2 regions of the Streptomyces sp. G7(2002) genome follow, and region 1 is predicted to be linked to the other one. Evidence: riboswitches for the same ligand, from Rfam matches in the RefSeq annotation. Region 1 holds a riboswitch; the other holds the start of a gene.
What was found. A riboswitch is a leader RNA that binds a small molecule or an ion and turns the genes downstream of it on or off. The one in region 1 is predicted to bind glycine.

Region 1 (15,972 bases):
GCGGACCTCGCACACGCACTGCGTCGCTGGGCGCTCGACGACCCCCAGCGGTATCTCCTCGTCTACGGCACGCCCGTACCCGGCTACCACGCGCCGGAGGACACCACCGCGATCACCGCCGAGATCATGTCGACGCTGCTCGACGCCTGCGCGGCGACGTCAGCGGACACCGCCGCAACGGCATTGGACGCGCACCTCGATGAGCACCGGCAGTGGGACGGCGGACACCCGTCCCCGGCCCCGGCACTGCGTCGCGCCCTCGTCTTCTGGACCCGTCTGCACGGCGTCCTTTCGCTGGAACTCGCCGGCCACTTCGCCGGGATGGGCTTCGACCCCGCCCAGTTGTTCGCTGCCGAACTGAACGGTCTGCTGGACGACTGACCGCGCCTGACGCGCGGGACCTGCGGTCCCGCCGGGCGAGGGGCGGGGGGGGCGGCCTCCCTCCCCTGCCCGGCGGTGTGTCCTCAGCGCAGGAAGATGCCGAACTCCGCCTTGGTGACGGGGCCTCCGACGTCGCCGGGGCCGAATGCCGTCGCGCCCTTCGTCGTCAGACCGTGGCCGGAACCGCGCAGGGACCATACCGCGCCGGACGAGGCGTTCTCCGCCGCCGACGACACGGCGAGATCACGATGCCCGTCACCGTTGACGTCGAGGAGGCCACAGGCCGCCCCGAAGGCGTCGTTCTTCTCCGCGACCCCGGGCACACCCGGGGTGTTCTGGTGCAGGACCTGGCTGCCGGCACCGGTGACACCCGATGCGGTGCCGTGCAGCAGAGCGATCGAGCCCGCGTCGGCGAGGCCGCTGAAGTCCTCCCCGCTGATCCCGAGCGCGATCTCCGCGCGGCCGTCGCCGGTCACATCGGCGACCGCGACGCAGGAACCGAGCCGGTCGCCGCTCTCCTGGGCACCGTGGAAACCGGGCAGGCCCTGGTCGAAGGACTGCGTGCGGGTGGCGGAAGGGCCCGAGGGCGTGCCGTACGCGACCGTTACTTTGCCGGTGTCTTCGTTGTCGCCGGCCACCACGTCGCCGTAACCGTCGCCGTCCACGTCACCCACGCCGACGGTGCCCCGGACGCCGGGCGCGGCGGCCTCCTTGAAGCCCGCACGACCGCCGAGCAGGACCTTGTTGTCCCACTCGCCGTCGCCGGCGTAGTTCCACATCACGATGTCCTGGCGGTGGTCGCCGTTGACATCGCCGGTGGCCTTGGCGACGACGGGGCCGCTGATCGAGCGGGGGCCGCTGACACAGCTGTCGTTCTTGGCGCACTCCGCGCCCGGTGCGTCGTCGTCGTAGCCGAACCACTCGGACTTGTCCAGGAAGTTGAGCCGCGCGGCCGGCGATCCCGTCCGCGAGATCGGGCCCTTCCACAGGTTCGCGGCCTGCGCCACGGGGTCGTCACCGTAGCTGCCGGGATCACCGAAGAGGGCGAGATCGGCCTTGCCGTCGCCGTCGAAGTCCCCCACCTGCGGCGCCTGTCCGTACGTGGCGATCGGTGTGCCGCCGGTCAGTCCGGACGGCGAGCCCCACAGGATCACGCTGCCCGACGACGCCTTTCCCGCACCGATGACCAGGTCGCTGTAGCCGTCGCCGTCCAGGTCGCCCTTGCTGAAGGTCTCGCCGAAGCGCTGCTTGGCGGCTGCCGATCCCGGCACCCCGCTCGTCGAACGGCTCACAAGCTTCTTGTGGGACGGGACGAGCCCGTTCGCCGAGCCGTATGTCACCGCCACGTATCCCGCCTGGGCCTTGTGGGAGACGGTGGCTCCCGGGGCACCGGAGACGAGGTCCGCATAGCCGTCGCCGTTGAAGTCGCCCTCGGGGGCCGCGCGGCCCGTCGCCGCGAATGCCTCCTGGGGAGCGAGCGACCAGGCGGTCAGGCCGCCGGCCACCAGGAGCGCGGCGGCCAGCGGAGCCGCGGCGCGGATGCCGCGGGCAGATGCAGCGTTACGGGTCCTGCGGACTTCAAGACGTCTCGGGTGCGTCACGGTGGGCTTCCTTCGGTCGACAGGCCATGTTCACCTCAATGGATGCTCCGGACCCGATGATGGTTGCATGGACCACGCGATAGGTGCGTGCCCGCGGTGCGATCCACCAACTCCCCCCGCCCGCAGACCCGGTGGAGCGGCCCCGCCAGGTGGTGCCGCGGTTCCGGACCGACGTGCGCGATGTCGTCCAGCAGCCTCTGGGGGAGGAAGTCGGCCAGACCTGGTCGACGACATCACCCACCGGAGACGAGCTCGGCCAGATGGTGCAGCGAGTTGGTGAGATGTTCGGGGCCGAACGGCGGGAACTGGAGGTACTCCCGGATGGACTGCGGGACCGCCGACCAGTCGTAGGTGAGCGTGACCTCGGTCTTGGACGGACCGAGCGGCGCAAGGTCGTAACGCCAGATCCAGCCGCCGAACTCCAGGCGACCGTCGTCCTTCTCCTGCCCCGTCAGCCAGCCGATGGCGCGCGGCGGGTCGAGCACCTGGACCTTGTTGGCCACCTGGTAGTCACCGTTGGGATGGTTGGCGTGGTACATGTCCATCCGGAAGATCTGCCCCACCTCGGTCAGCGGCGCCCGGTCGGCAGCTTCCTGAACCCAACCGGTGCCATCGATCGCAGAATGGGTCGTCGGGTCCGCCAGCACCGCGAACACCCTCGCGGCGGGCACGGCGACGGTCAGGGTGGCGCTCACGTTCTCCTGGTCCACGGTGTGCACGCTCCTTGTCATCTCATCTCGGGCCTCCCGCCGGTGCGGAAGGGGGACGTTCCTTACATGCAGACGATGCGTCGAGGCGAAACTCATCGGTCGGGTGGGCGGAACCCGCACCCGTGCGACCAAGCACATCGAAAGCGAGCGCCGTTCCCATCCGCCGGGAACGGCGCTCGCGATCGGTGCCGGTTATGGATCCGGTGGCCGTATCAGTCCTGCTGCGCGTTGTGGAGTTCGGAACGGAAGGCCGCCTCACGGGCAGCATGGCCCGGGCGGCGGCGGAGGCCCGCCCACGCGATGCCGAGGATGACGAACCAGACCGGGGTCACCAGCAAGGCCTGCAGCGTGTCGGGCTCCTGGGTCAGCGCCCAGATGAGGAACGCGAAGAACACGAGCACGACGTAGCACATGACGATGCCGCCGGGCATCTTGAACTTCGACGCCTCGTGCAGGTGCGGACGGCGCTTGCGATAGACGAGGTAGCTGATCAGGATGATCGACCAGACGAAGATGAACAGCACGGCGGACACGGTGGTCACCAGGGTGAACGCCTCGATGATCGAGTCGTCCATGGCGACCATGACCACACCGGCGAGCAGAAACACCCCGGAGAGGAGCAGGGCGTTGGCCGGTACCTTCCTGGAGGTGAGTCTGCCGAAGCGCGCCGGGGCATCGCCCTCGCGGGCCAACCCGTACACCATCCGTGAGGTGGAGTAGATACCCGAGTTCGCGGACGAGGCGGCCGAGGTCAGCACCACGAAGTTGATCGCCGAGGCGGCGATCCCCAGGCCGGCAAGGGTGAACATCACGACGAACGGACTGCGCTCCGCACTGATCTCGCGCCAGGGCGTGACCGAAATGATCACGGTCAGCGCGACGACGTAGAACAGCATCACGCGCACCGGGATCGAGTTGATCGCCTTGGGCAGGTTCCGCTCCGGGTTCTCCGCCTCGGCCGCGGTGGTGCCGACCAGCTCGATGCCGACGAAGGCGAAGGTCGCGATCTGGAATCCCGCGACGAACCCCATGGGGCCGGTGGGGAAGAACCCTCCGTCGCTCCAGAGGTTGGAGAAGCTTGCCGCCGCACCCCCGGGCGCCTGGAAGTGACTGAACACCATGACCAGTCCGACAACGATCAGCGCCACGATCGCGACGATCTTGATCAGTGCGAACCAGAACTCGGTCTCGCCGAACGCCTTCACGGTGGGCAGGTTCAAGGCGATCAAGAGGATGACGGCGGCCAGCGCCGGTATCCACAGCGGTAGGTCGCGCCACCAGTAGGACACATACCCGGAGATCGCGATGACGTCGGCGATGCCGGTGACGATCCAGCAGAACCAGTAGGTCCAGCCGGTGAAGAAGCCGGCCCATGGCCCCAGCAGGTCGGCCGCGAAGTCGGCGAAGGACTTGTAGCGCAGGTTGGAGAGCAGGAGCTCCCCCATCGCCCGCATCACGAAGAAGAGCATCACGCCGATGATCATGTAGACGAAGATCACCGAGGGCCCGGCCAGCGAGATCGTCTTGCCCGAGCCCATGAACAGGCCGGTTCCGATCGCACCGCCGATCGCGATGAGCTGGATGTGCCGGTTGGACAGCTGACGGGAGAGGTGTTGCTCGCCCTCGGGCGGGGGCGTGGATCCGGCCGCCGGTTGGTCCGGCGCGGCCGTCGAGCCGGTGTCACTGCGTTCAGGCATGGGCAAACCTCGCAGATCTCAATACCCGTGCGGGCACGGGACAGGGGGTATCTCGGAGAATGATCACCCGCCCACAGGGGGCGAGCGGCAGGGCGGGCTGCGCGCGCGGGCATGCGGCAGCCGACCGGAACGGCGTCAGAACGGTCCCACATAGTAGATCGAAGATCAGCCCGGGAGCCGCCAGGCAGTGGCGGTCAGGGAAGAGGCGGCGGAACAGCCATCAGGGGCTCCTCGAATGTCGAGCACGGGCAGGAGCCCGTGCGGCCGAGTGAGCCTCCCCCTCTGTCATGAGCCTGAGAGCTTCGCCGCGCTCAGCACGCGGCTTGCACCGTCGGCGAGGCGCCTTTGCGCCTGCTTTCCAGAGTTGCCTGCCCGAGCGGTAGGGGTGCCTGAGAGATTCCGGGGAGGTGTTGCTCCTTCGGCGCCTGGGTCTGGCTGATCCAGTGCTCTCCCGCTCCGGGGTGAACGGCAATGTGCGGTGAGGCTAGGGCCACATCAGCAACCGGTCAAGGGACCGGCCGAACGCTGGACACTACTTCCGAGTAGTACGGCGCTCCCCCGTGGGGCACGGCGTTCGGCACGGCGTTTGTGCAGCTCAAGGCGCACATCCTGGGCCGATCCGTTACCGGCCCGTACACCGGACGGACTCTTGACGGCTGTCTTCCGGTGCCCTTACGTTGCCTCCGGAAAGATCCGACAGCACCTACACAGCTGACGACTCTGCGCGGGAGAGCCCACGTCATGTGACGACGTGGAGCCGAAGGAGCCAATCCTCCCCCGCCCCCCCGGCCTCACGGTCGGGCCCCACAACTTCACATCGCGCTGTTCGAACCGAAGCGGGAGAGCCCTCGTCCACCCTTGGCGAGGCGCCGAAGGAGCAACTCTCCCCAGAATCTCTCAGGCCCAACTACCGCTTCGGCCAGGCGACTCTGGAAAGACAGGACGTCATGTCCTGCGCCCACGGTGCAAACCGCCGGACCCGGTGGTGAAGCTCTCAGGTACCGATGACAGAGCGGGGAGGCCACCCGTCCACGGCGCCGCATGTGCGGTGCCCCCAGAGGGAGCCTCCCACCATGACCTTCACCGAGTCCTCCGCGTCGGGTGAGTTCGCCGCCCGCCACATCGGCGTCGGCGACGCCGACCGCGCCAAGATGCTGGCCGAAGTCGGCTACCCGACGCTCGCCGCCCTCATCGACGCCGCCGTCCCGAGCGGCATCCGCAGCGCTTCCGAACTGAACCTGCCTGCCGCCGCCACCGAGACCGAAGCCCGCGCCGAGCTGCAGGAGCTCGCGAGCAGGAACACCGTGGCCGTCCCGATGAGCGGACTGGGCTACCACGCGACCACCACGCCCGCGGTGATCCGGCGCAATGTGCTGGAAGACCCTTCGTGGTACACCGCCTACACGCCCTACCAGCCGGAGATCAGCCAGGGCCGGCTCGAGGCATTGATCAACTTCCAGACCATGGTCGGAGACCTCACCGGGCTGCCGACCGCCAACGCGTCGCTGCTCGACGAGGCCACGGCGGTGGCTGAGGCCGTCACGGTCATGCGTCGTGTCGCCGGCAGGAGTCGCCACCGCGTCCTGGTCGACCGCGACACCCTGCCGCAGACCCTCGACGTCCTGCGCACGCGTGCCGCCGCGGTCGGCATCGAGATCGTCGAGATCGACGTCGCCGCGCCGCTGCCGGAGGACGACTTCTTCGGGGTGGTGCTGTCCTACCCCGGCTGCTCGGGCGCCGTCCGCGATCTGCGCGAGGTGACCGCCGCGGCGCGAGCGCGCGGGGCGCAGGTCACCGTGACCGCCGATCTGTTGGCGCTCACGCTGCTCGTGCCGCCGGGTGAGTTCGGCGCCGACATCGTCGTGGGATCGTCCCAGCGGTTCGGTGTCCCCCTGTTCTACGGCGGCCCGCACGCCGGCTACATCGCGGTCCGCGAAGGGCTCGAACGGCACCTGCCCGGCCGGCTCGTGGGCGTCTCCGTGGACAACGCCGGCCGGCCGGCGTACCGCCTCGCCCTGCAGACCCGCGAACAGCACATCCGACGCGACAAGGCGACCTCCAACATCTGTACGGCGCAGGTCCTGCTCGCCGTGGTCGCGTCGATGTACGCCGTCTATCACGGCCCCGAGGGGCTGACCGGGATCGCCCGGCGGACGCACCGGCACGCCACACTCCTCGCCACCGGGCTGCGGAACAGCGGGATCACGGTGGTGCACCCCGAGTTCTTCGACACTCTGCTGGTGCGGGTCCCCGGCCGTGCCGAGGAGGTCGTCGCGGCCGCGCACGACAAGGGGTTGCTCCTGCGGCTGGTGGACGGTGACCACGTCGGCATCTCCTGCTCCGAGGCCACCTCGCGGGACCATGTCCGTCTCGTGCTCGACGCCTTCGGCGCGGTGGGGGACGACCTGGACGGCCCGGCGGCCGGCGCTTCGGCGGCGCTTCCGCCGGACCTGCGGCGCACCTCCCCCTTCCTCACCCACCCGGTCTTCCACCGGCACCGGTCGGAGACCGCGATGCTGCGTTATCTGCGCAAGCTCTCCGACCGTGACTTCGCGCTGGACCGCGGGATGATCCCGCTCGGGTCCTGCACGATGAAGCTCAACGCGACCACGGAGATGGAGCCGGTCAGCTGGCCCGGCTTTGCCGACCTGCACCCCTTCGCGCCCCTCACGGACGCTGCCGGGTACCTGGCCCTGGTCGAGCAGCTCGAGACCTGGCTGGCAGAGGTCACCGGGTACGCCAAGGTCTCCATCCAGCCGAACGCGGGATCGCAGGGCGAGCTCGCCGGCCTGCTGGCGATCCGCCGTTACCACGAGAGCAACGGCCAGGCCGGACGCGATGTGTGCCTGATCCCGGCAAGCGCGCACGGCACCAACGCGGCCTCGGCCGCCATGGCCGGGATGCGCGTCGTCGTGGTGGCATCGCGGCCCGATGGCACCGTCGATCTCGGGGACCTCGAGGCGAAGTGCGCGAAGCACTCCGACAACCTGGCCGCGATCATGGTGACCTATCCCTCCACGCACGGCGTCTACGAGGACAGCATCACCCGGCTGTGCGAGCTGGTGCACGAGCACGGCGGACAGGTGTACGTCGACGGCGCCAACCTCAACGCGCTGCTCGGAGTCGCCAAGCCCGGCGAGTTCGGTGGCGACGTGTCACACCTGAATCTGCACAAGACGTTCTGCATCCCGCACGGCGGCGGCGGGCCGGGGGTCGGCCCGGTCGCGGTGGCCGAACACCTCGCGCCGTACCTGCCCACCCACCCGCTGCACCCCGACACCGGGCGCCGCGACGGCATCGGGGCGGTGAGCGCCGCGCCGTTCGGCAGTGCCGGCATCCTGCCGATCCCGTGGGCCTACATCCGGATGATGGGCGCCGAGGGGCTGACCGAGGCAACCCGGACGGCCGTGCTGAGCGCCAACTACGTGGCCCGGCGCCTCGCGTCACACTTCCCCGTCCTGTACGCCGGGGAGTCGGGCCTCGTCGCGCACGAGTGCATCCTCGACGTACGCCCCCTCACCGCCGCCACGGGGGTGACGGTCGATGACATCGCCAAGCGGCTCATCGACTACGGCTTCCACGCGCCGACGATGAGCTTTCCGGTCCCCGGCACGCTGATGGTCGAGCCGACGGAGAGCGAGAGCCTCGCTGAACTGGATCGCTTCTGCGAGGCGATGATCGCGATCCGTGCGGAGATCGACCTGGTGGACAAGGGTGTCTGGGGCCTTGAGGACAGCCCGCTGCGACAGGCACCGCACACCGCCGCCGCGATCGCCGGCGAGTGGACCCGCGCCTACTCGCGCGAGCGGGCCGCATTCCCGGCGGGCGTCACGCCCGACAAGTACTGGCCACCGGTCGGCCGGATCGACCAGGCGCACGGCGACCGCAACCTGGTCTGCTCCTGCCCGCCTCCCGAAGCCTTCGCGTCCTGACCCGGGCCGATCACGGTCCGAAGAGGAACCACCATGCTCAAGAAGACTCCCCTGCACGACCTTCACGCGGAGCTCGGTGCGTCGTTCACCGACTTCGCCGGCTGGTCCATGCCCCTGCGCTACACCTCCGAGCTGGCCGAGCACCACGCGGTACGGACCACCGCCGGAATCTTCGACCTCACCCACAGGGGAGAGATCGAGCTTTCCGGACCCGAGGCGGGACGCGCCCTCGACCACGCCATAGCCATGGCCTATCTGCCGACCGGCCGGAGCGCACCCGGCACCGAGGTGCTCGTCGACATCCGGGGCAGCAAGGAGCCCGCCCAGATCGTCGAGCTGCCCTTCTACCGACGCCGAGCCTGACCCCCACAGGAGAACAGATCATGAGCCTGTCCCCCGACCTGAAGTACACCAGCGACCACGAATGGATCGCGCACGAGGGCGACCTGTCGACCGTCGGTGTCACCGCACACGCCTCCGACGCGCTCGGCGACGTCGTCTACCTCGATCTGCCTGCCGTGGGCACGACGATCAAGGCCGGCGACGCGTGTGGAGAGATCGAGTCGACCAAGTCCGTGAGCGACCTGTTCGCTCCCGCGGACGGCGAAGTCGTCGAGATCAACGAAGCCGCCGTGGCCGACCCCGGTCTGGTCAACTCCGACCCGTTCGGGGCCGGTTGGCTGTTCCGGATGCGGATCGCCGGTACGCCGGACCTGCTGGACGCCGCCGCCTATGCGGCACTCACGGCAGGAGAATGACATGTCCGTACTCGACCGTCGGCTCGCCGACTTCGACCCCGAGGTACACACCGCCGTGCGCGCCGAGCTGGCGCGGCAGCAGAACACGCTGGAGATGATCGCGAGCGAGAACTTCGCACCGGTCGCGGTCATGGAGGCGCAGGGCTCGGTCCTGACGAACAAGTACGCCGAGGGCTACCCGGGCCGCCGCTACTACGGCGGATGTGAGCACGTCGACGTCATCGAGCGGCTCGCCCTCACCCGGATCAAGGCGTTGTTCGGTGCGTCCTTCGCCAATGTGCAGCCGCACTCGGGCGCCCAGGCGAACGCCGCCGCGATGACGGCGCTGCTCCAACCGGGAGACACCATCCTGGGCCTGGACCTCGCGCACGGCGGGCACCTCACCCACGGCATGCGGATCAACTTCTCCGGCAAGCTCTACAACACCGTGGCCTACCACGTCTCCGCGGAGGACAACCGGGTCGACATGGCCGAGGTCGAGCGGCTGGCCATGGAGCACCGGCCGCAGCTGATCATCGCGGGCTGGTCGGCCTACCCCCGGCAGCTGGACTTCGCCGCCTTCCGGCGGATCGCGGACCGCTCCGGCGCGTACCTGATGGTCGACATGGCGCACTTCGCCGGTCTGGTCGCCGCGGGCCTGCACCCCAACCCGGTGCCGCACGCCGACGTGGTCACCACGACCACGCACAAGACGCTCGGCGGGCCGCGCGGTGGAGTGGTGCTGACCAACCGTGCGGACGTGGCGAAGAAGGTCAACAGTGCGGTCTTCCCCGGCCAGCAGGGCGGGCCGCTGGAGCATGTGATCGCTGCCAAGGCCGTCGCGTTCAAGATGGCGTCCGAGCCGGCGTTCCGCCGGCGCCAGGAGCGTACCCTCGCGGGTGCCCGGCTTCTCGCCGAGCGGCTGAGTGGTCCCGATGTCGCGGACGCGGGCGTCTCCGTGCTGTCCGGTGGCACCGACGTCCACCTGGTCCTGGTCGACCTGCGGGAGTCGGAGCTCGACGGGCAGCAGGCGGAGGACCGTCTGCACGACATCGGCATCACGGTCAACCGCAACGCCGTACCGTTCGACCCCCGCCCGCCGATGGTGACCTCGGGACTGAGGATCGGTACTCCGGCGCTGGCCGGCCGAGGCTTCGCGGAAGCCGAATTCGCGGCGGTCGCCGACATCATCGCCGAGGCCCTCAAGCCGGCGTACACCCCGAGCCTCGCCGCCGAGCTGCGGGCTCGCGTGGCCACGCTCACCGACGCCCACCCTTTGTACCCGGAGCTGTGACATGAGCGACGCCCCCACACCCGCCGCCTCGCCCGACGGCCGCAGGCTGCTGCGACTTGAGGTGCGCAACAGCCGGACCCCGGTCGAACGAAAGCCCGAGTGGATGAGGACACGGGTGAGGATGGGGCCGGAGTACAACGCGTTGCGCGCGCAGGTGGAGGCCGAAGGGCTGCACACCGTGTGCCAGGAGGCCGGGTGCCCGAACATCTTCGAGTGCTGGGAGGACCGCGAGGCCACCTTCCTCATCGGCGGTGACCAGTGCACCCGGCGCTGTGACTTCTGCCAGATCGACACCGGAAAGCCCCAGGCGCTGGACCGGGAGGAGCCGCGCCGGGTGGCGGAGTCGGTGGCCAAGATGAATCTGCGGTACGCCACGATCACCGGGGTGGCCCGCGACGACCTGCCCGACGGTGGTGCCTGGCTGTACGCCGAGACGGTCCGGCAGATCCACGCACGGAACCCGGGCACCGGGGTGGAGAACCTGGTCCCGGACTTCAATGGTGTCCCCGAGCTATTGGCCGAGGTATTCGAGTCGCGGCCGGAAGTGCTGGCCCACAATGTGGAGACGGTGCCGCGGATCTTCAAACGGATCCGGCCCGCGTTCCGCTACGACAGGTCGCTCGGTGTGCTCACCGCGGCGCGGGAGTTCGGCCTGGTCACCAAGTCGAACCTGATCCTGGGCCTGGGAGAGACCCGGGCGGAGGTCTCCACCGCACTGGCCGACCTGCACGCCGCCGGCTGCGACCTGGTCACCATCACCCAGTACCTGCGCCCCTCGGCGCGGCACCACCCGGTGGAGCGGTGGGTCCGGCCCGAGGAGTTCATCGAGCTCCAGGAAGAGGCCGAGGAGATCGGTTTCGCGGGAGTGCTGTCCGGACCTCTGGTCCGGTCCTCCTACCGCGCCGGAAGCCTGTATCAGCAAGCACTCGACAGGCGACACCGGCAAGAACCGCAGAGCTCAAGACACCGCTGACGATTCCGCGCGGGAGAGTCCACACGTCGTACGCATTCTTCCCATGTCCCGGTCGGCCGATGGGTGGCCGACCGGACATCGGGCTCAGGCCAGGTCGAACCGGTCGAGGTTCATCACCTTGTCCCACGCCGCCACGAAGTCACGCATGAACTTCTCTCCCGCGTCCGCGGACGCGTAGACCTCCGAGACGGCTCGGAGCTGGGAGTGCGAACCGAAGATGAGGTCGACGGCGGTGGCGGTCCACTTGGCCTCGCCCGTGACGCGATCCCGGCCTTCGTATACGTTCTCGGCTGTGGCCGACGCCTTCCACTCCGTGCCCATGTCGAGCAGGTTGGCGAAGAAGTCGTTGGTCAAGGTCTCCGGCCGGTGCGTGAAGACGCCATGCGGGCATCCCGCGAAGCCGGTGTTCAGGGCGCGCATACCGCCGACCAGGACCGTCATCTCGGGAGCGGTCAGCGTCAACAGGCTGGCGCGGTCCAGCAACAGCGTCTCCGGTGACAGCTTCTCTCCCGCCCGGAGGTAGTTGCGGAACCCGTCTGCCCTGGGTTCGAGCACGGCGAACGTCTCCGCGTCGGTCTGCTCCTGCGAGGCGTCCGTGCGCCCCGGTGCGAACGGGACGGTGACGTCGTGCCCGGCGTTCTTCGCGGCCTGCTCGACGGCCGCGCATCCGCCCAGGACGATCAGGTCGGCGAGGGACACTTTCCTTCCGCCGGTCTGTGAGCCGTTGAAGTCCTGCCGGATCTGTTCGAGGGTCTGCAGCACCTCGGCCACCTCGGGCCGGGCGTTGACCTCCCAGTCCTTTTGCGGTGCGAGGCGAATCCGTGCCCCGTTGGCGCCGCCGCGCTTGTCGGTGCCGCGGAAGCTTGCCGCCGCCGCCCACGCGGTGGTGACCAGCTGGGAGACGGACAGTCCCGAGCCGAGGATCCTGTCCTTGAGGGCAGCGATGTCCTCGTCCGCGACCAGTTCGTGATCGACCTCAGGGACCGGGTCCTGCCACAGCTGCGGCTCGGCGACCCACGGGCCGAGGTAGCGCGAGAGGGGCCCCATGTCGCGGTGCAGCAGCTTGTACCACGCCTTGGCGAACGCCACCGCGAGCTTGTCCGGGTTCTCGTGGAAGCTCTTCGCGATCGGCCCGTAGACCGGATCCCGCTTCAGCGCGAGGTCCGTCGTCAGCATCATGGGAGCGTGCTTCTTCCACGGATCATGAGCATCGGGCACCGTGCCCCGGGCCGAGGTGTCCGTGGGAGTCCACTGCTTCGCGCCGGCCGGGCTCGTCGTCAGCTCCCAGTCGTACCGGAACAGGTTGTCCAGGTACCCGTTGTCCCACGTCGTCGGCTGCGAGGTCCATGCGCCCTCGAGTCCGCTGGTGAGCGTGTCGGCGCCCTTGCCGCTGCCGTGGGTGTTCCGCCAGCCGAGGCCCTGCTGCTCGATGGGGCACGCCTCGGGTTCCGGGCCGATGTACGAGGGATCGACCGCGCCATGGCACTTCCCGAAGGTGTGGCCGCCGACGATGAGCGCAACCGTCTCCTCGTCATTCATCGCCATCCGTCCGAAGGTCTCGCGGATGTCCCTGGCCGCAGCCATCGGATCCGGATTGCCGTTGGGCCCCTCCGGATTGACGTAGATCAGCCCCATCTGCACGGCACCGAAAGGAGCGGCGAGTTCCCTGTCGCCGCTGTAGCGCTCATCCCCGAGCCAGGTGTCCTCCGGCCCCCAGAAGATCTCCTCGGGCTCCCAGATGTCCTCCCGCCCGAAGCCGAACCCGAACGTCTTGAACCCCATCGACTCCATGGCACAGTTGCCGGCGAAGACCAGGAGATCGGCCCAGGAGATTTTCCGGCCGTACTTCTGCTTGACCGGCCAGAGCAAACGGCGTGCTTTGTCGAGGCTCGCGTTGTCCGGCCAGCTGTTGAGGGGGGCGAAGCGCTGAGCGCCTGCGCCGCCACCGCCCCGGCCATCGGCGATGCGGTACGTTCCCGCGGCATGCCAGCTCATCCGGATGAAGAGCGGCCCGTAGTGACCGTAGTCGGCAGGCCACCATTCCTGCGAGGTCGTCATCACCTCGAAGACGTCCCGCTTCAGCGCGTCGAGATCGAGGGCCGCGAACTCTTCCGCGTAGGTGAAGTCCTCGTCCATCGGATTGGACCGGGAAGAGTGCTGGTGGAGAATCTGAAGGTCCATCTGATTCGGCCACCAGTCCCGGTTCGACCGGGGCCGGGTCGGCGTGGGGGCCGGGGAGGAGATTACTGGGTTCTCGCTTTCGCTGCCGGACACGTCCGTCCTTCTTCCTGTCTCGGTGTTTCCTTCTGCTGGCTGCTTGTTCTTGCCGTCGGTTGCTGTACTGGTGTCGAGCACCGCGGCCCGCGCTCGTAGCGCGCCATGGCGCCCGCCGGCTGGAAACGCCTGACCAGACCCGCGGCAGTCCACGCGGGCCGGCCGCCGGCGAGAAACTTCCCTCATGCACGACGCCGATGATCGAGCCTGGCTCGGCGTCCGTATGGTCGCGCACCGCGGACCGCACTGCCACGAGAACACGCAGAGCATCACCGCGTACCACTCGAAGTCCGACGACCGGCGCGGCAGGTGTGGTGATCGGCGCGGCCGCTACGCTCGCGCTAACGGATTCCTCATATCGGAGGCACGATGCCCAGCAAGACAAGCGAAGCCGGCGAGGGTGCCGTCCCCGCCTTATTGCAGCTTCGCGGGATCAGCCGCACTTATGGTGATCGCCAGGCGCTGCACCCCCTGGACCTGCAGGTCCAGGCCGGGACCTGCACCGCTCTCTTCGGACACAACGGCTCCGGGAAATCCACGTTGCTGCGCATCGCCAGCGGCCGGGACAAACCGACCACCGGCACCGCGCTGTTCGACGGCAGGGTCATCGATGAGGACGACCCCGAGGTGCGCGCCAGGGTCGCCGTCGTCGGCGACACCATCGCGTGCTATCCCGACCTGAGCGTGCACGACCATCTCAAGCTCATCACCGTGGCCCACGATGTGGCTGACGCGGACGGGTGGATCGATCAAGTCCTGGCGGACCGCCGCCTTGAGGGCCACGCGCACCATCTCCCCGCCGCCCTGTCCTCGGGACAGATGCAGGCATTCCTGCTCGCCGCTGCCCTGGTCCGCCCCCGCGATCTTCTCGTACTCGATGAGCCGGAGCAGCGCCTCGACCCCGACTCCCGCAGGCGCCTGAGCGAACTGCTGATCGGCGAGAAAGAGGACGGCGTAGCGGTACTGCTCGCAACCCACCAGGCGGATCTCGTCCGGGCGGTCGCCGACCGGGTGGTCGCTCTGGAGGACGGCAAAGTCGTGGCCTCCGGCGCCCCTGCCACGGTTCTCCGGCAGATGGGTGACCACCAGTGAGCGAGGAGACAGCCTGGACGGCGGAGTACGACCGCACTTCCGAGACGTTGCGGTGGCTGCGCGACAAGCGCCGCGGGCACCGCAGCAAGCGCAACCGTGATCTCGGCGTCATCGGTTACTCGCTCGTCCTGCTCGCCGGCGGCTACGGCACGACTTTCGTCTACCGTTTCGCCCAGCGCCTGGAGCACGTGGCCGCCCACGGGGACGTCCTGGAGGCGATCCGCCGTGCGCTTCCCGCGGGTCTGGTGCTGCTGGCTCTCTGCCTGGCGGTGATCGCCGCGCGCGACGCGCTGTGGCGCGGGCCGGTGATCGTGCCGGCACCGGCCGCGGCGTGGCTGCTCAGCCAGCCGGTCGACCGGACCCGAGTGCTACGCCCCTACTTTCGCCTCACTGCTGGACTCGCCGTCGTCGGCGGGGTGCTGTGCACGGTCGCCGGGGGTGTTCTGTTGCGCCTGACCGGACTCTCCTCGCTGGGGACCGGGCTTGCGGCCTGCCTGCCCGCCGGGCTGTGTCTTCCGCTCCTCGCGGTCGTGCTCGCCCTCCAGGTCGAACGACGGACCAGCCTGGGAGCCCGGGTCAGGACATGGACGCCGTACGCCGTGCTGCTGCTGGTGGTGCTCGTCGCGCAGACGGGGTGGGCGGCCACCGGGCACCGGCTTCCGGTGCTGGAGCAGGTCGAGCTGTGGTCCGGGCCCTGGGGCTGGGCCGCGCAACCGGTCGTCCATGCGGCGGGTGGCTCGGCGAGCGGCTGGCCCGTCGCTGTCACGCTGCTCGTGGTCCTCACCGCCGTGGCGGCGCTGTACGCGCATGCGGTTTCCGCGACCGTCCCCACCAGGCAGTTGCGTGCTCGCGCGGCGACGGCCACCACGGTCGCATCGGTGATGTGGTCGGTGGAACTGCGCGCCGCCAAGCTGGCCGTGAGCGAGGCGCTCGGACACAACGGGCATGCGTCACGGCGTCAGCTGCCCATGCCTCGCAGCAAGTACCTCGTGGTGATCTGGCGCGACGCCGTGGCGTTGTGGCGCGCACCGGGCCGGGTCGGCGGTGCGGCCCTCTGGACCGCGGCCGCCGCAGCGATCGCGGGACTGGCCGCATCGCTCGACGGCGGCAGCAGGGTCGCCGCCGTGGTCATGGCCCTGGTTCTCGGGTATCTGGCGGTTGGCCGGCTGGCCGAGTCGGCGCGACTGGAGGCGGACGATCTCCGGCGCTCATCCTGGTCGCCCTTCCGCTTCGCTACCTTGATGCTCCATCACGCGATCGTCCCGGCAGGGCTCGGCGCCG
Region 2 (15,972 bases), 1.1 Mb from region 1:
CGAAGTTGCGGGCCGCGGCGGCGAACGGGAGCCGCGTCCATATGGGTCGCGGCTCCTCGGCCAGGGCCCGCACCAGGCCGTAGTAGAAGGCGGTGTTGGCGATGACGTCGGCGATGGTGGGGCCGGCCGGCAGCACCCGGTTCTCGACCCTGAGGTGCGCGACGCCGTCGGCGACCGCGTAGACGGGGCGGTTCCAGCGGTAGACCGTGCCGTTGTGCAGGACCAGTTCGGACAGGTCGGGCACCCCGCCCTCATCCAGGAGCCGCAGCGGCTCCTGTGACCCGCACACCGGCAGCAGCGGCGGGAAGTACCGCACGTTCTCCTCGAACAGGTCGTACGCGGAGTCGATCCAGCGCTCACCGAACCAGGTGCGGGGGCGCACTCCCTGGGCCTGCAGCTCGGGCGAGCGGGTGTCGGTGGCCTGCTGGAAGACCGGCGGCCGGGACTCGCGCCACAGCTCACGGCCGAAGAGGAACGGCGAGTTGGCGCCGACCGCCACCTGCACCGCGGCGATGGCCTGGGCCGCGTTCCAGACAGCGGCGAAGCGGCCCGGTGTCACCTGGAGATGCAGCTGGACCGACGTACAGGCGGCTTCCGGCGCGATCGAGGGCGAACGGGAGACCAGATGCTCGACGCCCCGGATGTCCAGGGCGAAGTCCTCGCCGCGGGCCGCCCGCATCTGGTCGTTGAGCAGGACGTAGCGGTCGTTCTCGGAGAGGCTGGCGGCCGTGAGGTCGGTGGCGTGCAGGGTCGGCAGAATGCCGATCATCACGATCCTGGCGGCGACCTCCCGGGCCTTCCTCTCGGCGTAGCCGAGCCCCGTACGGAGTTCCTCGGCGAGCTGGTCCAGCACACGGCCGCTCAAGCGGTGCGGCAGGATGTTGACCTCGAGGTTGCACTGGGCGAGTTCGGTCTGGAAATCCCCGCTGGCGATGCGCTCCAGTACTTGAGAGTTCATCATGCGGGGCAGTCCGTCGGCGCCGGCAAGATTGAGTTCGATCTCCAGACCCATGAGATTCCTGGGCCGGTCGAACCGCTCCTCCGCCAGGAGCCTGTGCAATCCATCGAGACAGTCGTGAAGCTTTCTTCGATAACGCTCCCGGTCCGCCAGATCGATCCCGTCCGCGGCGACCTTCTCCCCCATCGAAGGGTCCCTCCTCGAGTGAACAGCCCGTTGCCACGGGCCGCTTGGGGCCGTCCCCGACACCGCCGGGGCTCGCGCTACGGTCGATGATGCCCCGGCAATCTGATCAATAACGCCGCGGGAGCATGCCGGTGCCGATAGGCTCGAAGTGGTGCAGCGTCCGGCACTTCCCATAGGCATATCTCGGAGGCACTCGCCAACGGCATTTCGCTCGTGAGAAACACCAACGAGTTCCGGCCTACCGCATTGGTAAGGCAATACGAGGTGGCGTCTTCAAAACGCCGCACAAAGGGGTGTAAAGCACCTCGCACAGCGGTCCGGATTTCCCCTTGCCGGAAATCCGCAAGGCCGGTAGCAGAAACACTTTCGGAACATACGTCGTATAAACTCCGCTTACGAGGCAGAGACTTGGCGCCCAGCGTCTCGGCGATCTCACCGTCTCCGGGGCCCAGCGGCTGAGCCCGCCGGGCCGCAGCCCCGGCCGGCCCTGCTCTGACCCCGCACGCAGACAACGCCGTTTGCACCCGCCACGCTCCACCGTGTCTCCGAAGTGAGAGGCGACCCACCATGCCGCTGCACCTCCCCCCTGCCCCCGCGCCCGCTCTGCGCAGTGTTCTCGCCGCTCTCGGCTCGCCCACCGCGGTGTGTGACGCCCCGGTCTCCGCGCTGCGCGCCCATCAGGGTCCGCTCAGCCCCGACCACCCGCTGCCCGTCCATGTCTGGGACGACGTCAGCCGGGCCGGCGGCACCCCGCACACCCGACTGGCGGGCTGGCGCTTCCTGGTCCGCGGCGGGGAGCGTGCCGTGGCGACCGCCGAGGCGGTGCTCACCGCGGACGGCTGGACCTTCGGGCGCTTCTGCGGCGGCCCCTACGTCGCCGCGACCGAGCAGGCGCTGGCGCAGGCCGAGTCACTCGCCACGCCCTACCAGCCGCGTCTGCTGTCCGTCCCCGAGCTGTACATGCTCACGCTGTGGCTGCATCACGACCTCACCTCCGACGGCGCGCAGGGGCTGCCCGCGCCCGGTGACCTGCTGATACCTCTGGCGCCTGCCCCGCCGGGCATCGCCGCACACCGCCCGCACCGCATCGCCGATCTGCTCCCCCGGCTCACCCTGCGGCTCACGCCCGCCCCGCTGCTCGCCGAACCCGCCTGACCCGGCAGCGCCGGCGCGCCTTCGCGCGCGGAACCCGGCGCCCGCCGTCCCGCCCGAGCATGCCCCGCAGCCCCGTCCGGCCGCGGGGCGCTCTGTCGTGCTCACCCACGCGGCCTAGTCCGCGGATACCACTCCCAACCCTCTTGGGGAGGAGTGCAATTGGGAGCAACCGCCCGCATGGGTGACGCGTCCGTATCGAGTGAGTACCGCTGCTGCGAAATCCCTGCGGAATCCCGTCCGTGGGGCAACACTGGGACCGACCGAAAGAAACGGGGGAGCGGCCATGAACAGCTCATCGAGCCGCACTACGACGTTCACTTCACCGCAGCGAAAGACAACTTCCATGTGTCAGCACCAACCGCCATGCCCGTCAGCAGACTCCACCGACCGGGAGGCCGCACACCTTGTGGCGCACCATCCGGAGCAAGGCTGGAGCCTGCTCTGCAACGGCGTCCTGCTCTTCGAGGACACCGGTGAGCTGCTCCCGGACGGGCAGGTCATCGCCCCGCACCGCGCCCGGGCCATCGCCGCTGCCTGACCCGCCGCGCCCACCACGTACCACAGGGCCCCCGGCAGATCTGCCGAGGGCCCTTGATGCTGCGGTGACTCAGTTGTCGTACTCGTCCAGCGGCGGGCAGGAGCAGACGAGGTTACGGTCGCCGAAGGCACCGTCGATACGGCGCACCGGCGGCCAGTACTTCTCCGCGGCGTCGACACCGGCCGGGAAGACGGCCTCCTCGCGGGTGTACTGGTGCGCCCAGTCGCCGCCGAGCGCGCCCGCGGTGTGCGGGGCGTTGCGCAGCGGGTTGTCGTCCTTGGCCCACTCCCCCGAGCCGACCTTCTCGATCTCCGCGCGGATGGCGATCATCGCGTCGCAGAACCGGTCCAGCTCACCGAGGTCCTCGCTCTCGGTCGGCTCGATCATCAGCGTGCCGGCCACGGGGAACGACATCGTCGGCGCGTGGAAGCCGTAGTCGATCAGCCGCTTGGCCACATCGTCGATGCTCACACCGGTCGCCTTGGTCAGCGGCCGGACGTCGATGATGCACTCGTGCGCCACCAGACCGCCGGGGCCGGTGTAGAGCACCGGGTAGTGCGGCTCCAGACGCTTGGCGATGTAGTTGGCGCTGAGGACCGCGACCTGAGTGGCGCGCTTGAGGCCCTCGGCGCCCATCAGACGGACGTACGCCCAGGAGATCGGCAGGATGCCGGCCGAGCCCCAGGGAGCCGCGGAGATCGGCCCGACGCCCGTCTCGGGGCCGGCGCCCGGCTGCAGCGGGTGGTTGGGCAGGTACGGCGCCAGGTGGGCGCGGACGCCGACCGGGCCGACACCGGGGCCACCGCCGCCGTGCGGGATGCAGAAGGTCTTGTGCAGGTTCAGATGCGAGACATCGCCGCCGAACTTTCCGGGCTCGGCGAGCCCGACCAGCGCGTTGAGGTTGGCGCCGTCGACATAGACCTGGCCGCCGGCCTCGTGCACCGCCGCGCAGATCTGGGTGATGTGCTCCTCGAACACGCCGTGGGTGGAGGGGTAGGTCACCATCAGGACCGCGAGCTCGTCACGGTGCTTCTCGATCTTGGCGTGCAGATCGTCGGTGTCGACCTCGCCGTCCTCACCGGTCTTGACGACGACGACCTTCATTCCGGCCATCACGGCGCTGGCGGCGTTGGTGCCGTGCGCCGAGGACGGGATCAGGCAGACCGTGCGCTGCTCGTCGCCGTTGGCGCGGTGGTAGGCGCGGACGGCCAGCAGACCGGCCAGCTCGCCCTGCGATCCGGCGTTCGGCTGGATGGAGACCTTGTCGTAGCCGGTGACCGTGGCCAGCCGCTCCTCCAGCTCCTGGATCAGCGTGAGGTAGCCCTGGGCCTGGCCGGCCGGCGCGAACGGGTGCAGCTGGCCGAACGCGGGCCAGGTGACCGGCTCCATCTCGGTGGTGGCGTTCAGCTTCATCGTGCAGGAGCCGAGCGGGATCATGCCGCGGTCCAGCGCGTAGTCCTTGTCGGCGAGGGTGCGCAGGTAGCGCAGCATCGCGGTCTCGGAACGGTACTCGTGGAAGACCGGGTGGGCCATGTAGTCGTCGTGGCGCAGCAGCGCCTGCGGCAGCGCCTCGGCGGCGGCCGCGTCCAGCTGCTCGACGTCACCGTTCACGCCGAAGGCGCCCCAGACACCCGCCAGCTCCGCACGCCCGGTGGTCTCGTCACAGGCGATGCCGACCAGGTCGGCGTCGACCTGCCAGAGGTTGACCCCGGCCTCACGGGCGGCGGCGACGACCTCGGCGGCCCGGCCGGGCACCCGCGCGGTCAGCGTGTCGAAGTACGCACCGTGCACGATCTCCACCCCGCCGGCCCGCAGGCCCTCGGCGAGGACCGCGGCGTAGCGGTGGGTGCGCCGGGCGATGGTCCGCAGGCCCTCGGGCCCGTGGTAGACCGCATACATCCCGGCCATGACGGCGAGCAGCACCTGCGCGGTGCAGATGTTGCTGGTGGCCTTCTCCCGGCGGATGTGCTGCTCACGGGTCTGCAGCGCCAGGCGGTAGGCCTTGTTGCCGTCGGCGTCGACGGAGACGCCCACCAGACGGCCGGGGAGGCTGCGGGCGAACTGGTCACGGACGGCCATGAAGCCGGCGTGCGGTCCGCCGAAGCCCATCGGGACACCGAAGCGCTGGGTGGTGCCGACGGCGATGTCCGCACCGAGCTCACCGGGCGGGGTCAGCAGCGTCAGGGCGAGCAGATCGGCGGCGACGGTGACGATCGCACCCAGCTCGTGGGCCTGCTCGATGACGGCGCGGGGGTCCCGCACCGCACCGGAGGCGCCCGGGTACTGCAGCAGCACACCGAAGACACCGCGCTCGGCGATCTCGGCCGGAATGCCGTCGGACAGGTCCGCGACCACGACCTCGACGCCCGTGGGCTCCGCGCGGGTCTCGATCACGGCGATCGTCTGCGGCAGACAGTCGGCGTCGACCAGGAAGACGCCCTGCTTGACCTTGCCGACCCGGCGGGACAGCGCCATCGCCTCGGCGGCGGCGGTGCCCTCGTCCAGCAGCGAAGCACCGGAGGTGGGCAGTCCGGTCAGGTCGGCGACCATGGTCTGGAAGTTCAGCAGCGCCTCCAGGCGGCCCTGCGAGATCTCCGGCTGGTAGGGCGTGTACGCCGTGTACCAGGCCGGGTTCTCCATGACATTGCGCAGGATCACCGGCGGGGTGAACGTGCCGTAGTAGCCGAGACCGATCATGGACGACAGGACCTGGTTGCGGTCCGCCAGGCCCTGCAGCTCCTTGAGCACCTCGGCCTCGGTACGGGCATGCGGCAGGCCGAGCGCCTCGGCGCTCTTGATCACATCGGGTACGGCGGCGGCGGTGAGCTCGTCCAGCGACCCGAAGCCGATGTGCGCAAGCATCTTGGCCTGCGCCGCGTGGTCGGGACCGATGTGCCGGCGCTCGAAGGGGGTGCCGCGTTCCAGCTCGGTCAAGGAGATGCGATTGGTGGTCATCTGCGGGGGCCTCCTGGTCAGTACGACCTACGAGGGGCACCACGGCACGGGTGCCCGGACGGCCTCCCCCTCTGTCATCTCAACCTGAGAGCTTCACCGGCCCGCGCGTGGCGGTCCGGCTTTCACCGTCGGTGAGGAGGGGTCCCGGCGCTGTGCCTTCCGTGGCCCGCCCTGCTTTCCAGAGTGACCTCGTCCATGCGGTACATGTGCCTGAGAGATTCCGGGGAGGATTTGCTCCTTCGGCGCCCTGGTCGCGAACGGCAAGGACTCTCCCGCACGGGGTCTGCGGCCAATCGCCAGCCTACCAGCGCGCCACTCGAAGGATCCTTCGAGTGGCCAGGGCATGAAATGTGCCGTTTGGTAGTTGTCACAGGGCAGTTGCGACCAATTGGAGGGGCCGTGCAAACCGATATCGATCCCCGAAGCCTGATCGGCCGCAAAGCGTTCGACCGTAACGGCGCGAAAATAGGGACCATCGACGAGGTCTACCTCGACGATGCGACGGGGGAACCGGAGTGGGCGGCCGTGCGCACCGGACTCTTCAGCCGGGATGCGTTCGTCCCCCTGGAGCCCAGCAAGATGGTCGGTGAGGGCCTGCACATTCCTTACGACCGCAAGCTGATCAAAGACGCGCCGGACTTCGGCGTGGGCCGCCATCTCTCCCCTGAGCAGGAACTTCAGCTCTATCACCACTACCGTCTGGATATTGCTTCCCCGACCGATCCGGTGTCCCCCGGCTCCGGCGGCAAGAACTTCGGCAAGATCGCCGGCTCGGACGACTGACCACCCGCCGGCGCCCCGCCCACCAGCGGCAGGGGCTCTCCCGGCCGCAGCGCCGGGTCCTCGACAGCGAAGGTCCGCACCCTCCCCGGTGCGGACCATGGCGTTTCGAAGCGCACGGTCACCCTCCCCACCCCGCTCCCCTGCACCCAGCCGGCGCCGTACTCGTCGTGCACCACGTCCAGCCCCGGATGCCAGCGCCGCGGCCGCTCCTCCTCGGCCTCGTGCGGCTCCGTCCTCCCGGCGGCCTCCTCCGCCGCCGCTGCCGCTGCTGCCGCCGCGGCCTCCTCCGCCTCCCGCTCCGTCGCCAGCTGGGCGAACAGATCCTCCTGTGTGAAGTCCGCCAGGCCACTAACGCCCACGCCCAGCAGCCGCACCCCGCCCGTGGTGTCCACCGTCTCCAGCAGACGCACAGCGGCCTCGCGTATCACCGCCGGGTCGTCGGTGGGCCCACGGAGTGTCTCGGAACGGGTCAGCGTCGAGAAGTCGTAGTTGCGCACCTTGATGACCACCGTGCGCCCGGAGCGCCCCGCCGCCCGCAGCCGCTGTACGCACCGGTCCGCCAGCCGCAGCACCTCGCTCCGCACCCGCGTCCGGTCGGTCAGATCGACCTCGAAGGTGTCCTCGACCGAGATGGACTTCGCGTCCCGCTCGGCCACCACCGGCCGGTCGTCCTGCCCCAGCGCCATCGCATACAGCCCGGCGCCGTGCGCCCTGCCCAGCAGCCGCACCAGCTCGGCCTCACCGGCCTCCGCGGTCTCCGCGACGGTGTGGATCCCGGCCCGGCGCAGTGTCTCGGCCGTCGCGGGGCCCACCCCGGGCAGCGTCCGCACCGTCATCGGGCCCAGCAGCTCCCGTTCGGTGCCCGGCTCGATCACCACCAGCCCGTTCGGCTTGGCCGCTTCGGACGCGATCTTTGCCAGCATCTTGGCCCCGGCCAGCCCCACCGAGCCGGTCAGGCCCGTCGCGGACCGGATGTCGCGCCGCAGCTGCTCCCCCACGGCGCGTACGGCCGCCGTCTCGGCCGGCACCCCACCGGCCTCCAGGTCGACGAACGCCTCGTCCAGGCTCAGCGGCTCCACCAGCGGCGACAGCGCATGCAGCAGCTCCATCACCACCTCACTCACCTGGCGGTACAGCGTGAAGCGAGGACTGAGATAGGCGGCATTGGGGCACAGCCGGCGCGCCTGGGCCGTCGGCATCGCGGAGCGGACACCGAAGACCCGGGCCTCGTACGAGGCCGTGGAGACCACGCCGCGCGCGCCGATCCCGCCGACCACCACGGGCTTGCCGCGCAGGCTCGGCTTGGCCGCCTGCTCGGCGGCCGCGAAGAACGCATCCATGTCCAGATGCAGGATCGTCGGGGCAGGTCTCACATCTCCGATGCTGCCCCATGCCACTGACAATCGGCCCGATGCCGGGCCGGGCACTCCGCCGGGACTCAGCCCGCCCGGTTGCGCCGCCGCGCCAGCTCGTCGTGCGGGTTCTTCCCCACCAGCGTCTCGCCGGTGTCCACACGCTCCCCGTGGAGCTGTGACAGCGCGCCCTCCACGTCGCGCCACACCACGCCCACGGCGATCCCGAAGACGCCCTGGCCGCCCTGGAGCAGATCCACGACCTGGTCGGGCGAGGTGCACTCGTAGACCGTCGCGCCATCGCTCATCAGCGTCATCCGCGTCAGATCCGCCAGCCCGCGCGAGCGCAGATGCTGCACGGCGGTGCGGATGTTCTGCAGCGACACCCCGGTGTCCAGCAGCCGCTTGACGATCTTCAGGACCACGACGTCCCGGAAGCTGTAGAGCCGCTGGGTGCCGGAGCCGTACGCAGGCCGGATGCTCGGCTCCACCAGGCCCGTACGCGCCCAGTAGTCGAGCTGCCGGTAAGTGATGCCCGCTGCCGCACAAGCGGTCGGGCCGCGATAGCCAATGTTCTGCGCCTCGCAGTCCCCCGACACCGCCGCGGCCGGTGCCGGGGCAGGGTTCGCTGCTGCGCCCGAGTGGAGCGGCAACGCCCCTTCCGCCGCCATACCGTCGCCGGTGATTGCCACGCCGCCCTCCGTCCTCCACGTCCCGGACGGGACCTGCCATATCGACGGTATGCAGTCACTCGGGGTGCGTCAACGATCGCCGCGCTCGCCACGCCGAGTGATAATCACCCTACGAGTGGTTTCTCGTGACCTCGCACAGGGAAAGGCTCATTGTTTGGCCGGAAACAGGCGGTTCGCCTGGCCGATTCACTGGCTGTTGGTCCCGAAGTCCTCGGGCGAGATCTGATCGAGGAACTCGCGGAACTTCTCCACCTCGTCCTCCTGCTCGTCCGGGATGGCGATCCCCGCGTCGTCCAGCACACCGTCGGTACCGAAGATCGGCGTGCCGGTGCGCAAAGCCAGCGCTATCGCGTCCGACGGACGCGCACTGACCTCGACCCCGCTCGCGAAGACAAGTTCGGCATAGAAAACCCCCTCGCGCAGATCCGTGATGCGGACCTGCGTCAGCTCCTGGCCCACCGCTTCGAGCACGTCCTTGAAAAGGTCGTGCGTCAGCGGCCTGGCAGGGACCATGCCCTGCTGGGCGAAGGCGATGGCGGTGGCCTCCCCTGGCCCGATCCAAATGGGCAAGTATCGGTCGCCTCCCACCTCCCGCAGGAGCACGATCGGTTGGCTGGAAGGCATTTCCACCCGGACACCCACGACGTCGAGCTCGTTCACACAGCAACCCTAGGACGTGCCCGGCCGGTTTGGGTAGTCGGGCACTCGTTTGCTCGCTACAGCCGGACCCGCAGAGCGCTCTGCACCAAGGCCGCATGCAGCCGTACGGACAGCGTTGCCAGCTCCCTGGCGGTGGCTTCGGCATGGGCCCTGGTCTGCGGGTTACGGTGCCGCCGAAGGGGTGCAACGACCTGTTCGACCAGGCCCGCCTCGCGTTCGGCCGCCGCCTTCACCGCACGCAGATGCCGCGGCTCCAGACCGAATCGGCCCAGGTCCGCGACAAGTTTGGCCACCGTGACGGCCTCGAGGTCGTATCCGCCGTCCGCATGGGGGACGATGAGTCCGTAGGACTCCCAGTCGGCGAGCGCCGCCTCGTCCACCTCCGCGGCGGCCAGCAGCTCGGCCCGGCCGATCCGGGCAGCCGTAGGGCGCTCCGCACCGGGGTCGTGCACGCCCTCGACAAGATCGCGGGAGGGTGCGGCCGGGGCCGGCAGCGGCACCTGCTCACCGCGCTCCAGGGCGTCCAGATGCTCCCGGATGACCTTCAGCGGCAGATAGTGGTCCCGCTGCATCCGCAGGACGGCAGCCAGCCGCTCGACGTCCGCCGGTGTGAATTTGCGGTAGCCGGAAGGCGTGCGCTTCGGTTCGACCAGCCCCTCGGCCTCCAGGAAGCGAATCTTGGAGATGGTGACCTCGGGAAACTCCTCGCGCAGCGCGGTGAGCACCGTGCCGATGCTCACCGGCTTGCCGTCCGAGGAGGCGGCGCCAGCAAAACCGGCGCCGCCTTTCGGTGTATCGCGCATATGCCTTCCCCGGCCGGTCAGATACCGGCGCCTCGCTGGCTCGCGTAGAAGACCAGGCGGAACTTGCCGATCTGGACCTCGTCGCCGGTGGCGAGGGCAACGGAGTCGATCCGCTCACGGTTGACGTAGGTGCCGTTCAGGCTGCCGACGTCGGCGACCGTGAAGAGGCCGTCCGGGCCGCGACGGAATTCCACATGACGGCGCGAGACCGTCACATCGTCGAGGAAGATGTCGCCCTGCGGGTGCCGGCCCGCCGTCGTCAGCTCGCTGTCCAGCAGGAAGCGGCTGCCCGCGTTCGGTCCCCGGCGGACGACCAGCAGCGCCGATCCCAACGGGAGAGCGTCCACGGCCGCCTGGGCCTCGGGCGACAGCGACGGTGCCAGATTCTGGCCCGTCGTCTCCGAGTCGTAGGCCTCCAGCCCCGAAATGGAGATGGTCGACGTCGTCTCGGACGCCCGCTCGGGCTGAGCGCCCGCACGCAGAGGCGCGCCACAGTTGGAGCAGAACCGGCTCGCCTCGGCGTTCTGGTTCCCACACCTCGTACAAACCGGCAAGGCGGACCCTCCACCCGTGTGTGCGGCTGATGGTTCCTGGGAACCTATGCGGCCGGCACCGGAGGGGTCAACAGAACCCGCGCCGTACCCCCCGGACGGACCGCTGACCTCATCACGGAAGAGCGGACGGCCCTCGGCCGCACCGCTCTCGTCGGGCTGGCGCGGGGCGGCATGCCGCGCGGAGCCGCTGCCGCCCTCCTGGCGTGCGCTCTTGCCGAACAGCTTTCCAAACAACTTCACGGGCGATTCCCCTTGAACGAAACAGACCCGCCCGTGGGGCAGGACGAACCCTCGATGCACACACCGGCCCATCCGGACATCCTGTGAACGTCCGTGGCCTTCAGACAGTTTCCACCACACACCACACGCACAGTGCGTCGACCCCCCGCTACCTCATGCCCTTCCTGGGCACTCGACATACGTGCACGCCTCACTGAGATGACAACCGAGCGTAGTCAGGCCGCTTCGCCTCTCGCAAGGCGTTCACAATGATCTTCTCCTCACGGGTCACAGACACCTTGGCCTGCTCCTTTTCCAGCGTCTGGACCACTCCGCCGGGGATGTTCAGCGCCGGTTCCAAGTCCTCCGGCTTGCCGATGACCTTGAAGCGGAACGGCTGCATGACGGACTTGCCGTCGATCTCCACGCCACCCCGGACATCCGAGAGGGAGCTGTCCGCGACGACCCGGACATCATTGACCTGGATGGCCTCCGCGCCGGCCGCCCGCAGCTCCTGGATGGTGTCCAGCAGCTTGTCCGCCTCGACGGAGTGCGTCGGGTCGTCGATGGTCAGGTTGATGCCGGGCCCTTGCGCCGCGACGGTCCCGGCCAGCACGCCCAGCTGCTGTTCCTTCTCCACGGTCTGCTTACGGGCCTCCTCGGCCTGGTCCGAGCTGTTCGCCAGCTCGGTCTTCTGCCCTTCCAGGCGCCGCTGTTCGTCGGTCAACCGCTGGGAGCGATTGTCCAGCTCGTCCAGAATGCGCACCAAATCCTCCTGGCGCGCACCTCGCAGCGCACTGCTGTCACTTGTGGAACGTACCTGAATTGCCAGGCCGAGACCGAGAATGAACAGGAGCAGCGCAACGATCAGTTGAGCCCGGGTCAGCCGCGGCGGCCACAGACTCGCAACGAGCCGCTCCCGACCCGTCTTCGGGCGTTCCGCACTCCCGTCGCCATCGGCAACGACGTCCGGAGTCGAGGAGTCTGCCCCTTTGCCCTGCTTCTGTCCAGCACTGTCCGGTTCCTGGCTCTCGGCTCCGTCGCCGGACTCCGCAGGCTCGGAGGTGTTCCGGCTCTCCGGCGGCATCGGCCGCCGGCCGGCCGGACCGCGCTCCTCGTCCGGCTCCGGCCGGTCCGCCTTCTTCTCCAGCTCCGGCCGCTGCGGCTTGTTCTCCGGCTCCGGCGTCTTCTCCGGCTCCGGCTTCTTGCCCGGCTGCGGGGTCTCGTCCTCGGTCATCCGCCTCACGCCCTGAAGACGTGCCGGCGGATAGCGGCGGCGTTGGAGAAGATCCGGATACCCAGCACCACGACGACGCCGGTGGACAGTTGAGCACCGACGCCCAACTTGTCGCCGAGGAAGACGATCAGCGCGGCGACGACGACATTCGACAGGAAGGAGACCACAAAGACCTTGTCGTCGAAGATGCCGTCCAGCATGGCGCGCAGACCGCCGAACACGGCATCCAGCGCCGCGACGACAGCGATCGGCAAGTAGGGCTCGACCACCGTCGGCACCACGGGTCGGACGACAAGCCCGACCACGACTCCCACGATGAGGCCCAATACGGCGATCACGATGTGCCCTTCCCTGTGTCGGCGCCGTCCGCCTTGGCGGCACCGGCCTGCGGCTTTGCGGTACGTACGATCAAGCTGGGCGCGGGCGGCAGCGTGACCTCGTTCTCAGCGGAAATCCTGGTGCGCACGCCGTAGTTCTCCTGCAGCACATGCAGGTACTGACCGTCGGCGCTGTCCTGGAACGCGGTGCTCAGCCGCTGCCCGTCCCCCACCGCCAGCACCGTATAAGGCGGCACCAGTGGCTTGTTGTCGACCAGTATGGCGTCTCCCGCGGCTCTGATCGCCGAGAGTGACGTAAGCCGCTGTCCATTGACGGAGATGGCCTCCGCACCGGACGCCCACAGGCCGTTGACAACGCGTTGCATATCCCTGTCGCGTACCCGCCCGGTGTCCGAAAAACCACTGCTCTCGCGCGGACCGCCGCCGCTGGACGCCGCACCCTTCGCATCGTCCACGACGAGTTTCACACCGGGACCGGTGACCTGGGTCGAGCCGGACAGCAGGGCCAGTAGTTCGGCCTTGTCGCCACCGTGCTTCTTCAGGGCGTCGCGCTGCATCCTGCTGACGTCGTCCCGGAGCGCATCGACCCGCTTCTGCTGTTCGTCCGCCTCGCCGGTGCCCTTCTGGATGCGGTTGATCAGTTCCTCGCGCTCCTTGGCGAGCGTCGGTGCTGATATCCGCGCCTGCGCCGCCCCCACCGTCACGACGATCGCGGCCAGCACCAAACCGGCCGCAAGACCCAACTTCGCCCGCAAAGTACGCGGCAGACCTCGCACCCCGGCTTCGGACTTCCGCGCGGCGGCCTCGGCGTATCCGTCGTCGAGACTGTGATCCATCACGTTGGTCAGCAGCGACATGGACGCATCGGGGCGCGCGGCCGGCGTGTTCGGGTTGCTCCGATCGGGGCGCTGCTGCGACATGCCGCACATCGTCGCACGTCGGCCGCGCGGTCTCCCAATGGCCCCACCGGCGTGCCGATTCACGGCCCGCCGGTGGAGCCCCGGTCAGCGTCCTGCGCTGTCCACCACGGCGGACCACTCGTCCAGCAGCTGCTGAGCGGAGGCGTCATCCGGCCCTTCCGCCCACAGGTGCGTCACCGCCTCAGCGGGGTCCGGCAGCACCAGAACCCAACGGCCGTCGGACTCCACGACCCGCACGCCGTCGGTGGTGTCCACGTCCCGGTCGCCGGCGGCCTCGACGACATGCCGCATGACCAGGCCCTTGACGGCCCAGGGGGTGGCCAGGTCCCGGCGCTGGACATGCGCCCGCGGGATCCGTGCGTCGATCTGGCTGAGCGTGAGCTGGGTACGGGCGACCAGACCGATCAGCCGGACGAAGGCGGCCGCGCCGTCGAAGACGCTGCTGAACTCCGGAATGATGAAGCCGCCCATTCCGTCCCCGCCGAAGACCGTGCCGTCGGCGCGGCCCACCCGGGTCAGATCGTCGGGCGAGGTCGTCGTCCACTCCACCTGCGTCCCGTGATACGCCGCCACCTGCTCGGCGATCCGGGTCGTGGTCACCGGCAGCGCCACCCGGCCGGTGCGCCGCTCGGCCGCGACCAGATCCAGCATGACCAGCAGTGCGCGGTCGTCCTCGATGATCCGGCCTCGCTCGTCCACGAGGGAGAGCCGCTCGCCGACGGGGTCGAAGCGCACACCGAAGGCGGCCCGCGCCGAGGCCACGATCTCGCCGAGCCGGACGAGCCCGGCACGCCGGGCGTCAGGGGTCTCGGTCGGCCGGGATTCATCGAGCCCGGGGTTGATGGTCAGGGAGTCGACACCGAGCCGTCCCAGAAGGCTGGGCAGCACCAGGCCCGCGCTGCCGTTGGAGGCGTCCACGACGACCTTCAGCCCGGAATCGGCGATGCCCGTGGTGTCCACGGCCCGCAGCAGCGACCCGGTGTAGGAGTCGAAAACACTGGCCGGGAAGATCAGATCACCGATCTCGCCGGGGAAGGCGCGACGGTACTCCTGGCGGGCGAAGACCCGGTCGAGCTTGCGCTGCCCGGCCTGCGAGAGGTCGGCGCCCCGCTCGTCGAAGAACATGATGTCCACGGAGTCCGGCACACCGGGCGTCGTACGGACCATGATCCCGCCGGCGCTGCCCCGCGCGGTCTGCTGGCGGGCGACGGGCAACGGGACGTTCTCCAGGTCGCGTACGTCGATGGCGCTGGCCTGCAGCGCGGAGATCACGGCACGCTTGAGCGCCCGGGCACCACGGGAGTGGTCGCGCGCGGTGGTGACCGTGGAACCCTTCTTCAGCGTGGTGGCATACGCGCCCGCGAGCCGCACCGCGAGTTCCGGTGTGATCTCGACATTGAGGATCCCGGACACCCCGCGGGCACCGAACAGATGCGCCTGGCCGCGGGACTCCCAGATCACCGACGTATTGACGAACGCACCGGCCTCGATCGTCTTGAACGGATAGACCCGCACATTCCCCTGGACGATCGACTCTTCACCGATCAGACACTCATCACCGATGACGGCGCCGTCCTCGATCCGGGCGGCCCGCATGATGTCGGTGTTCTTGCCGATCACACAGCCGCGCAGATTGCTCTGCTGACCGATGTAGACGTTGTCGTGCACTACGGCCCGGTGGAGGAACGCACCGCTCTTGACGACGACATTGGAGCCGACGACGGTGTGCTCACGAAGCTCCACTCCAGCTTCGATCTTGGCGTAGTCACCGATGTACAGCGGACCGCGCAGCACCGCGTCCGAATGGACCTCGGCGCCCTCCGCGACCCAAACACCCGGCGAGATCTCGAAGCCGTCGATTTCGACATCGACCTTGCCTTCGAGCACATCGGCCTGGGCCTTCACATAGCTCTCATGTGTGCCGACGTCCTCCCAGTAGCCCTCGGCGATATAGCCGTAGATCGGCTTGCCTTCCTTCATGAGCTGCGGAAAGACATCCCCGGACCAGTCGACCGACACGTCGGGCTCGAAATAGTCGAAGACCTCCGGCTCCATGACGTAGATGCCGGTGTTGACGGTGTCCGAGAAGACCTGACCCCAGGTGGGCTTTTCCAGGAAGCGTTCGACCTTGCCGGCCTCGTCGACGATGGTGATGCCGAACTCGAGCGGATTGGGGACCCGCGTGAGGCAGACAGTGACAAGAGCGCCCTTTTCCTTGTGGAACCGGATCAGATCCGTGAGATCGAAGTCGGTGAGGGCATCACCGGAGATGACGAGGAAGGCGTCGTCCTTGAGGGCTTCCTCGGCGTTCTTCACGCTGCCTGCGGTGCCGAGCGGCTTTTCCTCATTGGCGTAGGTGAGCTCCATTCCGAGCTCTTCTCCGTCGCCGAAATAGTTCTTGACGAGGGAGGCAAGGAATTGCACGGTCACGACGGTCTCGTTGAGACCATGCCGCTTCAGCAGCCTGAGCACATGCTCCATGATCGGCCTATTGACGACCGGAAGCAGGGGCTTGGGCATGCTGGACGTCATGGGGCGAAGGCGTGTTCCTTCGCCGCCGGCCATCACAACGGCCTTCATGTCGGAAGCGTCCTCCTCTAAGAGACGACGGTCTTGCCGACT

Region 2: linked by a shared signal. The riboswitch ahead of gcvP (aminomethyl-transferring glycine dehydrogenase) and the one ahead of gcvP (aminomethyl-transferring glycine dehydrogenase) in region 1 are both predicted to bind glycine.

The regions. Positions count from the first base shown of each region.
Region 1 covers NZ_CP102609.1:548,488-564,459, forward strand. Annotated here, with positions in the region: gene NUT86_RS02460 (TetR/AcrR family transcriptional regulator) at 1-381, shown strand, start outside; gene NUT86_RS02465 (FG-GAP-like repeat-containing protein) at 465-1,982, opposite strand; gene NUT86_RS02470 (polyketide cyclase) at 2,216-2,692, opposite strand; gene cycA (D-serine/D-alanine/glycine transporter) at 2,905-4,389, opposite strand; glycine riboswitch at 4,665-4,756, opposite strand; glycine riboswitch at 4,757-4,853, opposite strand; glycine riboswitch at 5,217-5,312, shown strand; glycine riboswitch at 5,313-5,410, shown strand; gene gcvP (aminomethyl-transferring glycine dehydrogenase) at 5,463-8,321, shown strand; gene NUT86_RS02485 (glycine cleavage T C-terminal barrel domain-containing protein) at 8,355-8,684, shown strand; gene gcvH (glycine cleavage system protein GcvH) at 8,705-9,079, shown strand; gene glyA (serine hydroxymethyltransferase) at 9,081-10,352, shown strand; gene lipA (lipoyl synthase) at 10,354-11,325, shown strand; gene katG (catalase/peroxidase HPI) at 11,410-13,599, opposite strand; gene NUT86_RS02510 (ABC transporter ATP-binding protein) at 13,969-14,691, shown strand; gene NUT86_RS02515 (DUF6297 family protein) at 14,688-15,972, shown strand, end outside.
Region 2 covers NZ_CP102609.1:1,624,543-1,640,514, forward strand. Annotated here, with positions in the region: gene NUT86_RS06190 (glutamate-cysteine ligase family protein) at 1-1,144, opposite strand, end outside; gene NUT86_RS06195 (hypothetical protein) at 1,712-2,299, shown strand; gene NUT86_RS06200 (DUF5999 family protein) at 2,643-2,837, shown strand; gene gcvP (aminomethyl-transferring glycine dehydrogenase) at 2,907-5,792, opposite strand; glycine riboswitch at 5,981-6,077, opposite strand; gene NUT86_RS06210 (PRC-barrel domain-containing protein) at 6,192-6,575, shown strand; gene NUT86_RS06215 (DNA polymerase IV) at 6,485-7,948, opposite strand; gene NUT86_RS06220 (MerR family transcriptional regulator) at 8,014-8,619, opposite strand; gene NUT86_RS06225 (bifunctional nuclease family protein) at 8,806-9,279, opposite strand; gene ftsR (transcriptional regulator FtsR) at 9,336-10,082, opposite strand; gene NUT86_RS06235 (FHA domain-containing protein) at 10,100-10,948, opposite strand; gene NUT86_RS06240 (DUF881 domain-containing protein) at 11,067-12,092, opposite strand; gene NUT86_RS06245 (small basic family protein) at 12,098-12,430, opposite strand; gene NUT86_RS06250 (DUF881 domain-containing protein) at 12,427-13,359, opposite strand; gene NUT86_RS06255 (mannose-1-phosphate guanyltransferase) at 13,435-15,930, opposite strand.